One region of the Oceanobacillus aidingensis genome, then DNA from elsewhere that is predicted to be linked to it. Evidence: riboswitches for the same ligand, from Rfam matches in the RefSeq annotation. Region 1 holds a riboswitch; the other holds the start of a gene.
What was found. A riboswitch is a leader RNA that binds a small molecule or an ion and turns the genes downstream of it on or off. The one in region 1 is predicted to bind preQ1.
Positions count from the first base shown of each region.

Region 2: it holds a riboswitch for preQ1, as region 1 does, so the genes downstream of both, queC (7-cyano-7-deazaguanine synthase QueC) here and queF (preQ(1) synthase) in region 1, are expected to answer to the same signal.

Region 1 covers NZ_JBHSFT010000010.1:122,376-129,949, reverse strand. The annotation lists gene ACFO3P_RS07350 (hypothetical protein) at 235-792, shown strand; gene ACFO3P_RS07345 (alpha/beta fold hydrolase) at 1,170-1,976, shown strand; gene murB (UDP-N-acetylmuramate dehydrogenase) at 2,148-3,071, shown strand; PreQ1 riboswitch class I at 3,176-3,222, shown strand; gene queF (preQ(1) synthase) at 3,348-3,845, shown strand; gene ACFO3P_RS07330 (queuosine precursor transporter) at 3,892-4,527, shown strand; gene ehuA (ectoine/hydroxyectoine ABC transporter ATP-binding protein EhuA) at 4,820-5,590, opposite strand; gene ytzI (YtzI protein) at 5,860-6,048, shown strand; gene ACFO3P_RS07315 (right-handed parallel beta-helix repeat-containing protein) at 6,068-7,393, shown strand; gene ACFO3P_RS07310 (hypothetical protein) at 7,537-7,574, shown strand, end outside.
Region 2 covers NZ_JBHSFT010000043.1:37,880-45,453, forward strand. The annotation lists gene ACFO3P_RS15785 (DASS family sodium-coupled anion symporter) at 1-1,386, shown strand, start outside; gene ACFO3P_RS15790 (sulfite exporter TauE/SafE family protein) at 2,105-2,863, shown strand; gene queE (7-carboxy-7-deazaguanine synthase QueE) at 2,975-3,703, opposite strand; gene queD (6-carboxytetrahydropterin synthase QueD) at 3,696-4,163, opposite strand; gene queC (7-cyano-7-deazaguanine synthase QueC) at 4,163-4,831, opposite strand; PreQ1 riboswitch class I at 4,914-4,959, opposite strand; gene ACFO3P_RS15810 (thioesterase family protein) at 5,211-5,684, opposite strand; gene ACFO3P_RS15815 (3-hydroxyacyl-CoA dehydrogenase NAD-binding domain-containing protein) at 5,671-6,639, opposite strand; gene ACFO3P_RS15820 (beta-keto acid cleavage family enzyme) at 6,650-7,534, opposite strand; gene ACFO3P_RS15825 (GbsR/MarR family transcriptional regulator) at 7,524-7,574, opposite strand, start outside.

The DNA of each region.
Region 1 (7,574 bases):
GCTTGAGACTTTTATTTATAAGGGTTGAATCAGGTTTCAGGCCATTTTTGCCCAAACGATTAGTGGAAGCAGAAATCATATCATTCGATCAGCGTAGTATGGCAGCATATTTTCATGTCTATGAAGAATAGTACCTTAAAAAAATCACTTGACCACTAAAAGGCATCTATGTATAATTTTAATCGTAATCGTTACGAAACGTAATCATTACGCATTATGGAAGGAGTGTTTTTTATGAAGAAGTTTTGGCAATTAGGAATTATATTAGGCTTAATTAGTTTCCTGTTTATAGCTGGCTGTCAGTCCGGAAATGAAGAAGCAGATAATCAAGATGAAGGGACAGCCAGCCAGGAAGAGCCAGAAGGAAATCATGAAGAAGAAGAGCATAACCATGATTATGATGACGAAGCGGTTTCCTTCGAGGATGTGCCGGAAAATATCGAAATTGAAGGGTTATCCGACCATTACCATACAGGCGATGTTTTTAAATTAGAGGCAGTAACAGAAGAGGAAGATTTGGATCATTGGCACTGGTACATACGTGATTCTGCTGAAGAGGAATGGACGGTGGCAGAAGATCAATACGGGGATTCTTATATGGGTGATGCAGAAGTAGATGGACAGGAAGTTCTTGCGGTTCTTTACGATGATGATCATAATCCAGTTGCCAAGTCTCCGGTTACAGAAATTACGATTGACGACCATGAAGGCGAGGATCATGAGCATGAAGATGGTGAGGAAGGCGATCATGACCACGATCATGAGCATGAAGATGACGACCATCATCATTAATCATATTATGAATAGAGGGCAATAAAGACTTATAAGCAGAAATGAATTATCGGACGGGATATTTTTATGAACGGATTGCCCAATAATGATTGAAAGCAAATAGAATGCTGTTTAAAAAGCAGATTCTATTTGCTTTCTTTTTATAGATACCCATGGCGGAGGAATGAACAGAGGGCTTCCTGCAGGTACTTATTTTTCAATCATTATTTTCTTAAAATTTGTATTTTAATTCCTGATAAAAAATATGCCAATGAAGTAAAAAAATAAACACATAAAGTAGAAGAAATGGTGTTCCAGCAAAGGAAGGATGTTATAATAGCTATGTACTTCAGAGCATGAGATGTACTTAGATTTACAACAGAAATTGAGGGAAATAAATGAGAAAGAAGATTGCAGGTATTGTCCTGGGTCTCCTGGTTATCTGCGCCATTGCAACAGGTATTTATTTTTACCAGAACGATGAAACGCAAGCAGAGGAGTATACCGGTGCACCGACGATTTTTATACATGGTTATAAAGGAACGGAGAATTCATTTGGTCATATGCTTGACCGTTTTGAAAATATGTACCAATGGGGAAATAAAGGATTTATCTACTATGTGACAGAGAACGGAGATATTGTCGATTATAACTTAAATAACGGGAGATATGCGCCCATGTTTGTACAGATTGTTTTAGAGGATAATCGTGCAAGCTTTGAGGAAAGTACAGAATGGATTGCGGCAGTGCTTCTTCATCTAAAGGAAAATTATCGAGTGGAGGAAGTTAACCTGGTCGGACATTCTATGGGCGGTATTCTTGCTGTGAAATATACGATGGAATATGCAAGGAATGACTATCCATCTGTTAATAAACTTGTAGCCATCGGCAGTCCATTTGATGGTATTTATAATGAAAGATATTTTGAAATTCATCAAGATGCAGCTGCAGAAGATTTGAAACCCGATTCGCATGCGATAAATATGCTGCAGCAGAATATGTTTCCTGCGGATGTGGATGTTTACAGCATTGCCAGTACAGGTGATTCCGTTGCTGTTCCGGAAAGTGTGAAGGCACTGAGGAGTATGATACCCGAACAAAATTTCAAAGAGACGATTATTGATGACCCGCAGCTGACACACAGTGCCCTGCACGAAAGTATGCAAATTGATAAATTGATTCATAGCTTTTTGTGGCAAGATTAAAGTGAATCAACTACAATGGTATAGGATTGATTTATCAAATGATCTTACTTCAGTTATGCGGAAATGCTCAACTGGAGTAAGATGAATGCCTGTTTTTAACAAAGTAGGAAAAGAATGAGAATATAAAGGTCAAATAGAGAAAAGATTTTGACAAATTAAAGGAATGATAGCATGAATAAATACCATCATCTTTATGATCAATTAATTCAACATACGAAAAAAGAGAATGTATTGATGAATGAGCCGATTAGAGAACATACGTATACGAAATTAGGCGGGGAAGCGGATTTTTACATTACTCCGTCCACTTACGAGGAAGTGCAGGCGATTATTCGCTTTGCTAATCAGGAAAATGTCCCATTTACAATGCTTGGAAATGGTTCTAATCTGATTGTGAAGGATGGCGGCATCCGCGGGATCGTTATGAACCTGCAGCAGCTGTCAGCTATTTGGAGAGAAGAAGATAAAGTTATCTCTCAGAGCGGAGCAAGAATTATTGATGCTTCCCGTTTTGCTTTAAATGAAGAGCTTGCCGGTTTAGAGTTTGCCTGCGGTATTCCAGGTTCCGTCGGCGGAGCGCTATATATGAATGCAGGTGCATATGGCGGAGAAATTAAAGATGCGCTGGAAAGTACGGTAGTTGCGACAAAGGACGGCGAACTGCTGACATTAACAGCAGAGCAATTAGATCTCAGCTATCGCACAAGTAACATCCCGGACAACGGTTATATTGTGTTGGAAGCAACATTCGCGTTAAAGCCCGGGAACAAAGAAGAAATTAAAGAAATGATGGATGATCTTACATATAAAAGAGAATCCAAACAGCCGCTCGAGTACCCGTCTTGCGGCAGTGTGTTCAAACGCCCGCCCGGTTTTTTTGCCGGTAAGCTGATCCAAGACTGTAATCTTCAAGGGAAGCAAATTGGCGGAGCAGAAGTCTCCACAAAGCATGCCGGTTTTATTGTAAATAAACAAAATGCAACGGCTTCCGAATATATTTCCTTAATTCAATTTGTTCAAGCGACGGTAAAAGAGAAATTTGATGTGCAGTTAGAGCGGGAAGTGCGGATTATTGGCGAGGATGTGGAAGGATAGCCTCATGGCACAGGTTCTGGCTGTGATAGAGGATGGCTGGGATAAAAAGAAAATTTGACATGCCTTTTATCTATTCTTATAATATGAAGTGTTATTTTAAACTTCAGGCAGAGGTTCTTAGCTTAAACCCTCTATAAAAAACTAAGGACAACTTGCGATTATCAAGCCGTGTTCCTTGGGAGCACGGCTTTTTCTATGTGAGGAAGTTTTGAACTGCAAGGTAATAGAAAATAACTGATTTCTGTTATCGTAATATATCTAAAGGAGGTGACGAGTATGGCAGGAAGAAGTGAGAAGGATCTTCAAGGAATTGAATTGCTGGGGAATAAAGAAACGAAATATGCGTTTGATTATACACCTGAGATTTTAGAAACATTTGATAATCAGCATCCAAATCGTGATTATTTTGTGAAATTAAACTGTCCGGAATTTACAACGCTTTGTCCGATAACGAATCAGCCGGATTTTGGGACGATTTATATCAGCTATATTCCAGATATCAAAATGGTAGAGAGTAAGTCTTTAAAATTATATTTATTCAGTTTCCGGAATCATGGTGACTTCCATGAGGACTGTGTCAATATTATTATGAACGATTTAATTGAGCTGATGGATCCGCGTTATATTGAAGTAAGAGGAAAGTTTACGCCCCGCGGAGGTATTTCCATCGACCCGTATTGCAATTATGGAAAAGCGGGGACAAAATTTGAAAAGATGGCAGAAAACCGGTTAATGCAGCATGATATGTATCCGGAAAAGATTGATAATCGATAGAGGGAAACTAAGATCCTTGCACCTTTGAAGAGAAGGGAACAGGAGAATGTATATTTATTTCACTGCCGTTTTTGTCGGCCTATTATTATTATCGAATATTTTGTCGGTTAAATTATTTGAAATGGGAAGTATTGTATTGCCCGCTGCAGCGATTGTATATGTGATTACTTATTTGATGACGGATGTCATTGGGGAAGTTTATGGAAAAAAGGCAGCTCGGAGAACGGTCCAGGCTGGTTTTCTCACACAGGTGCTTGCCATGGTATTTATTTATATTTCCATTCAGCTTCCGCCGGCTGCCGATTTCCAATCACAGGCTGCCTTTGAAGAGATTTTTAATGGGAGCTTCCGGATAATTTTAGCAAGCCTGGTTTCTTATTTTGTCAGCCAGCACCTGGATGTTTCCATTTTTCATACGTTAAAACAGCGGCATGGAAGGAAAAAGCTGTGGCTGCGTAATAATTTATCAACGATGACGAGCCAGCTCTTTGATACCGTCCTATTTATTACGATTGCTTTTTGGGGCGTTGTCCCGACATCTGTTTTACTGGGAATGATTGTCTCGCAATATATTTGGAAGTTTACCGTTGCAGCGGTTGATACACCATTTGCGTATCTGCTTGTCCGCTGGGCGCGAAAATATGAAGAAAAACATCAGTCGGAGTTATTGAAAGCTTCCTGATGAAGGAGAGGAAGTTTCATAAATTCTTATTTTGCATAACAGGAAAAAACCAGTCAATCCGGCTGGTTTTTTTAATACATTCGTAATATACGAAATCCTTTGCTCCCCTAAGAGCCTTTTCCTCTTATATTATTGCCTTTACGGAATATTTTTCCTTTAAATTATAAGTGAAACTTCAAAATTAAAATATTGATAGGTAACCCATTTGAACCCGTTTAACCAGAAACATAAAATATCTATAAAAACCTCAGCCGAAGCTAAACATGGCTGGGGAGGATTAAATATTTTTCGCTCACCCTCTAAAACGCTGCAAAAAGGATTGAACACGAGGGTTCTCTGAATGCTCGATGACCTCACTTGCTGCACCTTGCTCTGCGATAACCCCTTCATCTAAAAAGAGTACCTTATCCGCTATATCCAGGGCGAAGTTCATTTCATGCGTGACAAGAACCATCGCCATATCATCATTTTCTGCAATATCACGAATAACATTTAGCACCTCTCCGACCAGCTCCGGGTCAAGTGCAGAGGTAACCTCATCAAATAACATGATTTTAGGACGCATCACAAGGGCACGGGCCATGGCTACCCGCTGTTTTTGTCCGCCTGAAAGCTGACTTGGATAATTATCCAGTTTACTCCCGAGTCCTACACGCTCCAGCATTTCTATCGAGCGCTTTTTTACTTCGTTTTTTACTTCGTTTTTCACATGCATAGGCGCTGTCATACAATTTTCTAAAATCGTCATATGCGGAAATAGATTGAAATGCTGAAATACCATTCCAATCTCACCGCGAATAGAGCGCAGATGATTTTCATTCGCATGCATCCATTTTCCGTTCTTCTCCATTTTCCACAAATTGCGGCCGTCTACGATAATGTCTCCAGATGTTGGCTGCTCTAATGTCATCAGCATCCGGATAATTGTTGTTTTCCCTGATCCGCTTGGACCAATGACAGCGACTTTTTCACCTGGATATATATCTAAATCAATCCCCTTCAATATCTCCACATTCCCAAAGGATTTATGAACATTTTGATAGGTAACGATAGGTTCTGGCATTATTGTATTGCTCCTTTGCACGCATTTTTTATTTCAACTTACTAAAAAAGAAACTTCTATCATAAAGAGATTTCCGAGTGATTCTCCGTGATAAACTTTAATAACATACATACTAGAGTTTATACTAAGTCCCAATATGGTACAAGCAAAGGGGAGTAAGTGGTTTCTTATATTGGAGGCGCAGTAACTTACAGCAAAATAGAAATTAATTGAAAAGGCATGCATAGTTTAATAGGATAGAATATAAGAAAAGATGATGGAGGTATATTATGGGGTCCTATATCGCAGTAATTGCTATTTCGGTCATTGTGGTTGCAATGGTTATTATTTTATCCTTGGTTACATTATCAAAAGGGTATGGCTATAAGCATAAAATAGATCCGCTTCCTGGTGAAGAGGAGAAGAAGAATAGCGACGGTAACGGCAATGAGGAGAATCAGAAAGAAGAAAAGAAATAAGGTTATCTAGGAGAAAGCCATGAAGAGTATGGGATTATTTATGATTGCAGCATGTGCAGCTGCCGGTGTTTTATTTACTGTCTGTTCGCTGTATTCTACAAACCAAGTAATTTATGTAGCAATGGATGGAAACGATCAAAATGAAGGTACATTGGAGTCTCCCTTTCAGACAATTGCTAAAGCCAGCTCGGAAGCGGAGGCGGGCGCTACTGTATATATTCGGGAAGGGACGTATAAGGAGCCGCTGATCGTCCAGCACAGCGGCACGAGGCACAAGCCAATCTCCTTTCAAGCGTTTGAAGGGGAAGAAGTTATTATGGACGGCGAGAGTTTGAATACTGTGGATGGAAACCGTGCACTTGTTGTTCTGGAGGATAAAAATTACATAAATATAGAAGGATTGACTATCCAAAATGTAACGACAGATGCAATGGATGAAACGGTAATGGGGCTTTTCATCAGCGGTTCCAGCAGCCATATTACAGTGAGAGACAACTTTGTCAAAGGAATAAAAACGTGGCATGAGGAAGGGAACGGACACGGGATTGCGGTATATGGTACGGATTCAATGAAAGATATAAATATCATAGATAATATCGTTGAGGATTTAAAGTTAGGTACCAGTGAATCGATTGTGTTAAATGGTGATATTGACGGGTTTACGGTAGATGGAAATAGCGTTCAGTTCAGTGATAATATTGGAATCGATCTGATAGGATATGAAGGTGTTGCCAATAATCCCGCTGCGGATTATGTCCGTAATGGGACGGTCCAAAATAATACAGTCCACCATATTTCCTCTTCTACAAATCTGGCGTACGATGGCGAGTATAGTGCGGCGGCTATTTATGTAGATGGCGGAAAAGATATCCTGATTAAGAAAAATGAATTATATGAGAATGATATAGGTATTGAAGCTACTTCGGAACATGCCGGGAAATATGCGGAAGGTATACAAATTATAGATAATCTGATTTCAAATAATTATTACACTGGAATTGCTATTGGCGGCTATGATGAAGAGAGAGGCGGCACTCGTGATACGCTGATTACGAAGAATATCCTGTATCAAAACGATACGAAAGACTTAGACGGCGGCCAGCTTCTGGTGCAGTATAATGTGCATGATAATGAAATAAAGGAAAATGAATTCACTGCCGGTCCATCGCGTATTTTTATTGCGAATTTCTTTCAGGAAAACAGAGATAATCGTTTGATTGAAAATATTTATTATAGAGAATCAGAAGAAGAAGGCATCTGGATTTGGAAGGGTGAAGAATATCGTTCTTTTTCTGCATTTACAGAGGCTTCCGGGGAGGAAACCTCGCAATATATTGCGGAATAAAACGGGCTGTATTGTCTGTTTTAAAGGGGCATCTCCTGCTGTGAAAAACAGACGGTAATCCAAGCCATATTTTTTCCTAATCCAATAGAGAAGTTTTAGACCTCCCAAAATAGGTAATATTTTTATAAAGGAGGTTTCCAAAGATGGCACGAAAGAAATACTATGTAACAGTGGATACGGA
Region 2 (7,574 bases), on a different contig from region 1:
AATCCTGATTCATTGCCTCTAGTTGGACAGCGAGCGCTTGCTGTCTTAGCATTTGCGGTTGTTTTATGGGTTACGGAAGCAGTTTCCTATCCTGTCAGTGCGGTAATGATAGTCAGTCTGCTGGCCGTTCTTATCGGAATCTCCCCTGCTATCGAAGATCCAGGTACGATATATGGAACAAGTCAGGGGTTAAGCATGGCCGTAGAAGGATTCAGTTCTTCCGCTGTGCTGCTTGTTGGAGGAGCGCTTGTTTTGGCTACTGCTATGGAGATTACAGGTCTTCATAAACGCATCGCATTGTATATTATGTCAAAGGTTGGAACAAAGCCTGGAGCACTTGTGATCGGAACCATTATTGTCAGCTTTGTACTGGCGCTGTTTGTACCAAGTGCCACCGCGCGTGCAGGTACGCTTGTCCCTATCCTATTAGGAATTGTAGCTGCATTTGGATTGGCAAAGCAAAGTAAGCTTGCAGCATTATTAATGATTACCGCCGTACAATCTATTTCTATATGGAACGTCGGAATAAAAACAGCGGCCGCACAGAACATGGTTGCTTTAGGTTTTATGGAATCTGCTTTTGGTATAGATGTGACATGGGGTGAATGGTTTCTCTACGCTGCTCCTTGGGCATTTATCATGTCTATCGTACTTTATATTGTTATGGTTAAACTAATTAAACCAAATATGTCGGAAATAAAGGAAGGAGTAAGCATAACGAACCAGCTGAAGGAGCTCGGGAAAATCAGTGGAAAAGAATGGCGCTTAATCATTATCGCCGGCTTGTTATTATTATTCTGGTCGACGGAAGGTGTTTTGCATCCCTTAGATTCTACTACAGTTACCATTGTTGCAGTTGCCATCATGCTGACACCTGTTATCGGTATCTTTTCCTGGAAAGAAGTGCAAAGAAAAGTACCTTGGGGCACATTAATTGTATTCGCAACAGGAATTTCATTAGGGATTGTTCTGTTAGCAACAGAGGGAGCAACCTGGCTTTCTTCTAATTCCTTTGAAATACTCGGGGTGTCTTCCCTGCCTCTGGTTGCGATGATTGCCGTACTTGCTTTATTTAATATTTTGATTCACTTGGGCTTTGCAAGTGCCACCAGTCTGGCATCTGCTTTTATTCCAATCGTTATTGCTCTGGTCGGATCAATGGAGCCAGCAGCCTTTAATGGTCCAGGTCTTGTCTTGATTATGCAATTTGTGATCAGTTTTGGCTTCCTATTGCCGGTCAGCGCTCCGCAAAATATGCTCGCTTATGGCACAGGTACATTTACTTTAAAACAATTTATCAAATCCGGTGTGCCGCTTACTGTGATTGGGTATTTGCTTATTATTCTGTTTAGTGCAACCTATTGGCAGTGGGTTGGATTGTTATAACGAGCTGAAAAAACGATATGGAAGCTGAATTATGTATGCTTCCATATCGCTTTTCTTTTTTCAGTAACTCAACTTTCGCACCTAAGAATAAGCAAATATATTTTGCTATTCCAAGATGAACGTGTTCTTCATTATCATACTTGCATTTTGGTTAAATATCCGGCCTTTTTGGAATTGGTGATGGTGCATAGCTCCTGCAACCAACCACTCCGCTTTCCGACGTACAAATGTTTTCGATGGGACGAGTAATCGCAACCCCAGGACGTTGCGGTCCTAGTCTGCCATGGGGGCGGCTTCAGCTAACTTGATAAGAAAACCGCTTTTCAAGTGGATCTTCAGCTCGCCCTGCGATGCACAAATGTTTTTGATGGGGCGAGTAATCGCAGTCCCAGGACGTGCAAGTGCAGGCGTTGTGACAACGCCTGCACTAGTACGTCCTGTACGTCGGAAAGCAAAATGGTCCGCCGCAGCGGTGCTTTACACTTCATCTTTTATTCTTGGTCAAGGGTGTTTCAACCCCTGTTTCTATAGAAATGAAGTTACTTTTTAATGTGCGAAAGTTGAGTCAATAAAATATAATATTGATAATAGTAAAAGCTGTATTCACTATAACTTGAATAGACTGTCAACATATACTTCAAGTGCCTTCATCCCAAAATTTCTCGCCCGCTATGCTATAATGACTTATGTAGTAAAGAAAAAGAAGGGGATTTTTGTTTTGATTGTTTTATGTACGATGTTAGTGATTGGATTGTTGCTTGGTTTTGTCGGGGCTGGCGGTTCCGGATTTATTATTGCTATATTGACGGAAGTTTTTGGTATTCCTATCCACACAGCGCTTGGAACATCTCTGGCTGCAATGGTCTTCACATCCTTATCGGGCACACTCAGTCACCTGCGGGAAAGAAATACCATGGTAAAAATCGGGCTGGCAACTGGGCTATTTGGCGCAGTTGGAGCTTTTTTTGGTTCCAGGCTGGCAAGCTTTATCCCGGAAAGTGAATTGAAATTTTTTACTGCCGGAATGCTCATTGTATCAGCCATATTGCTGTGGATTCGTGTAACAGCAGGATTTGGCAAGTTTGCCACACAAAAATTTGCTGAGAAAAACCGTTCCTCGAAAAGCAGATTTTGGATGACAGCTGCTGGGATCGGCATCATTACCGGCTTACTATCAGGTGCATTCGGGATTGGCTCAACGCCGTTTATCCAAATCGGGTTGCTAGTATTCTTTGGTTTGTCGATTCAGCTATCTGCAGGCACGACGATGCTTGTTATTATACCAATCGCACTGGTAGGCGGTATCGGTTATTATTCTGTCGGTTTTCTCGATTTGAAATTATTTGCAGAAGTAGTTATCGGAACAATTATAGGTTCTTATATCGGCGCGAAATTCACCACTCGTCTGAATCCAATGATATTAAAAATTGCAATGGTTGCTGTGCCGTTAATCGGCGGGATTATTTTATTGATTTAGATTCCTGTCCATTCGGAGAAAAGCCAGAAAGTGAAAGAAAAGATTACCCTATCAAAAAGGCGACAGCTCTTACTGCCTTTTTAATAGGATAATAGCTTTTAATCTCCCTTACTATACGCCCCGCTTATTTCCCCATACTAATGCATGTACCTGCGGAAGAACACGAACACGATTCAGCACTGTGGATGCCACTACCTGATCAATTAACCATTCATATTTATTTAATAAATGCCGGGATAATTGCTGTGGTTCGATTTCCTCTAAATCATCATTTCCAACTTGCAGAAAAAAAGCCAGTTTTGGATAGCGCTGATGCACTTTTTCTGCATAACGAAGGTCCTCTTTATCAAAAATTACTACCTTTAAGCTGGCATGCGCTAATCGATCATTGATTTCCAATTGATGGATGATATCATCTAGCGTCTCCCAGTTTGTTTTCATCTTAGAGCTTGGCGGTTTAGGAGAAATGGTCAGATCATCAATTTTTACAAACCAGTCCTGGTAGCGGCTTCCCTGTGTTTCCAGTGCAACCTCAATAGACTTTTCCTGAAGCAAATCAATCAGATTATCAATAGCAGATAACAAAGCCGGATTCCCTCCTGAAATCGTCACATGATCAAAGCAGCTTCCTCCTACTTCTTGCAGCCGCTGCCAAATGTCTTCACTCGTCATCTGAACAATATCTTCTTTGGCGCTTCCGTCCCATGTAAATGCGGAATCGCACCAGGCACATCGGTAATCGCATCCAGCAGTTCGGACGAACATGGTTTTTCTTCCGACTACCATTCCTTCACCTTGAATTGTAGGGCCGAATATTTCTAAGACCGGTATTTTACGCATGATTCATCCACTCCCGTCTTGCTTCCGCATAGCTTGTCGGTGTTTCAAATAACCGAACAAATTCCACCTGGCATTGGTTAGGGAGTTCCTGAATTGCCGCTTCCATTTGTTCAAAAATCCAGACGACCATATTCTCAGCAGTTGTGTTCATTTTGGGCAATGTTTCATTTAAATAACGGTGATCTAAAAATGTTTCAATCTTGTTCTTCCAAATCTCTTTTATATCACCAAAATCAATTACGAAACCCACCTTATCTACAAAACCGCTGATACCGAATACAACCTGATACGTATGTCCATGCAGATTCTTACACTTCCCCTCATAACAATGAAGATGGTGCGCTGCATCGAAGGAAAACTCTTTACTTACCATCACGCGTTTTTGGTGATAGGCCAATTCTTCTCTATGAATATCTTTATCCAGCTTTTGCAGCTCTTCGACAATACGAAACCCGAACATTACTGATTCATCTCCTGTCTTCTAACTAAGTATTGGTCTAATCCACGCTGGCGTAATTGACATGCAGGACATTCTCCGCATCCTGCTCCTCTAACCCCGTTATAACAGGTCAACGTCCGTTCTCTGACATAATCAAAGGCTTGCAGTTCATCCGCTAATTCCCATGTTTCTGCCTTATCCAGCCACATTAATGGCGTATGAATCACAAAATCTTCATCCATGGATAGATTTAAGGTGACATTTAATGATTTGGTAAAGATATCCCGGCAATCCGGATATCCGCTGAAATCTGTTTCACAAACTCCCGTAATAATATGCTTGGCATCAATTTGCTTGGCTAGAATGGTTGCAAAAGAAAGGAACAGTAAATTTCTTCCCGGAACAAACGTATTCGGTATGCCGCCATCCTCTGCATTCTCTACTTCAATGTCCTCCCTGGTCAGCGCATTGGGCGCTAATTGATTCAGTAAAGACATGTCTAAAATATGATGTCTCAATCCCTGATCTCCAGCGATTTCCTTTGCCACCTCAATTTCTAAGCTGTGGCGCTGATTGTAGTCGAAGGTGACTAACTCTACATGCTCAAACTTTTCTAATGCCCAAAATAAACAGGTGGTGCTATCCTGACCACCGCTGAATACAACAACTGCTCGATTATTTTTTTCCATAAAAAAATCCCCTTTCCAATTTGAAAAAGAGAATTCTAAACACCCGAAAAATGCAAAAAACCATACCTAAGGCGCGGTATGGGTATCCTTAGTTTTTTATAGAGGGTGTTAGCTAGAACCTCTTCTACTTTGTATCGTAGATTTTATTCAATTTCTTTTACAATTGGCAGTATAACATATATTTCCTGATGATGTTATCCTGATTTCTTTTTTCAAACATGAAATTACGTTTCATCAACCAGTTTGGCTTTGCAGTGTTTGCTTTTTCTCTCTTTTTAATATTACAAAAGCTCCCTTTATTCGTTTCATTATCCACGATAAAGGGAGCATCATTACAGATTACTGCATGAAATTCTGCTTTCAGCTGCTATTGTATATTTTACTTTTTCTCACGAATCCCCATAAGCGTGTTTGCCCCTGCTGGCCAGTTTTCTTTTGCCAGTCTTGGAAATTGATTAATCCGTACATCAACAGATTCCGGAAACGGCGCAGGGCGTCCAGATGACTGATCTATCCCCATCACCATCTGTTCACTGGTTGCCACAGTATCATTTTCTTTGTTTTTCATTTCAAACCAAAGATGCACACGCTTTGCATCCCGGTTCAACACAGTGACCTTTGTAAGCAGCTCCTCGTTTTCATGCGCCTCTTTTACATATTTAATATGCGCTTCCAGCGTAAAAATGGTATAAGCACTTGCTTTTCGTCCTTCTTCATCCAGACCGATCACATCCATGAAAGCATCGAGGCTATAACTGAAAATCAATGCGTAGTATGCATCGTTCAGATGTCCGTTATAGTCTACCCACGCACGTAACACATTGCCCTTCCATACTTGTTTACTTTCTGTCATAGGAGATCAGCCTTTCTGCCGGCCAGAAGCCTTCTTCCTCTAAAAGCCCCATTAATTTAATCAAGAAACGGTCCCGGCGATGTTCAAGGTCATCGATAGAAATCTCTCCGCTTTGTTCAGCAGTCCCTGAAATCACTTTTTCACTTAATTCTTCCGTCAGTTCAGGTGCCACTAAACGGGTCCAAGGCAGCTTCAATGCAGGGCCGAATTGTTCAAGCATGTGCCGCATCCCGTCCTTACCGCCTGCTAAATGAAGCGTTAGAAATGGTCCCATCAGTGCCCAGCGAAGACCAGGGCCGTAGACAATGGCTTTATCTACCTCTTCCGTTGTCGCTACGCCATCATTGACAATATGAAGCCCTTCACGCCAAATTGCTTCCATAAGCCGGTCGCCAATGTGGCCGTCAATTTCACCTTTCATCACAAGCGGCTTCATATGCATGCTTTCATAAAGCTCCTCTGCCTTTTCCATATAACTGCGCTCTGTCTGCTTTCCTCCTGCGATTTCCACCAATGGAATTAAGTAAACGGGGTTAAATGGATGGGCAACAATGATTCGTTCTGGGTGATGCACACAATCTTCCTGCAGGACAGAAGGCATGTATCCAGAAGTACTTGAAGCGATAATCGCTGTCGGTTTAGCAGCAGCATCCACCTGCGCTAATACCTTTTTCTTCAAGGCTTCCTGCTCTGGAACATTTTCCTGTATCAAATCGGCTTCTTTTACAGCTTCCTCCAGCTCGTTGTAGAAGGTCAGATTCTCCTTTGCAGCTTCGTTGCTTATTCCGTATTCTTCTAATGTTGTCCAAATAGCATCTATCATTTTTTCTGTTTTTTCTTTTGCATCAGGAGCCGGATCAAAAGCATTGACCTTATGACCATTTGCTAAAAAGCGTGCAATCCAGCCATTGCCAATCACGCCGGTTCCTAAAACTGCCATTGTTTTTTGCGCCATATTTCACCTCTTAGGAATTAAATTTTTTAAGATTTAAATGTTCTCTTGCCTCTGCAGCCGTCATCGGCTCCAGCTTGACACTATTTAAAATGCTGACAGCTTGATCAACCAGCTGTTCATTTGTACCAAGTACACCTTTTTCTAAATATAAGTTATCTTCTAAACCGACCCGGACATTCCCGCCGAGTAAAGCAGCCTGTGCCACAATCGGCAGCTGCATACGGCCAATACCAAAGGCTGACCAATGCGCGCCATCAACCACTCTTCTTTTCATATATTCGATTGTTTCTGCATCCGCATCAGCGCCCCATGGAATACCAAGACAAAATTGATACATTGGTGTTCCTTCTACTAGTCCTTCAGAAATTAATTGGTTAGCAAGACGGATATGTCCTGTATCAAATACTTCCATTTCGGGTTTTACGCCGCTTTCTTTAATCAGCTTTGCGTGCTCCCGAAGCCAGTCTTCCGGCCCTAAATAAACTTGATTGCCAAAGTTTAAACTGCCGCAATCCAAGGTGGTGAGTTCCGGAAGCAATTCCCCGACCGGTTCATGACGCTCTTTTGGTGTCTGAATATCAGTCCCTTCTCCTCCACAAGTTGGATTTTCTAGATTTGGAACAAAGTCGCCGCCCCCGCCAGCCGTAATATTAATAATCACATCTGTATCGGATTCACGGATTCGTTCCACGGTTTCTCTAAAAAGGGCCACATCGTGACTGAGTTTCCCTGTCTTGGGATCACGAACATGGATATGTGCAATTGCAGCACCTGCTTTTGCTGATTCAATAGCAGATTCCGCAATTTCTTTTGGCGTAATTGGAACATGTCTGCTTTTCTCTGTTGTATCACCTGCACCAGTCAGTGCTGCAGTGATGATTCGTTTATTCTTCATTTTTTGCTTCCTCCTTTTTGGTTGGGGTGACAATAGGAAC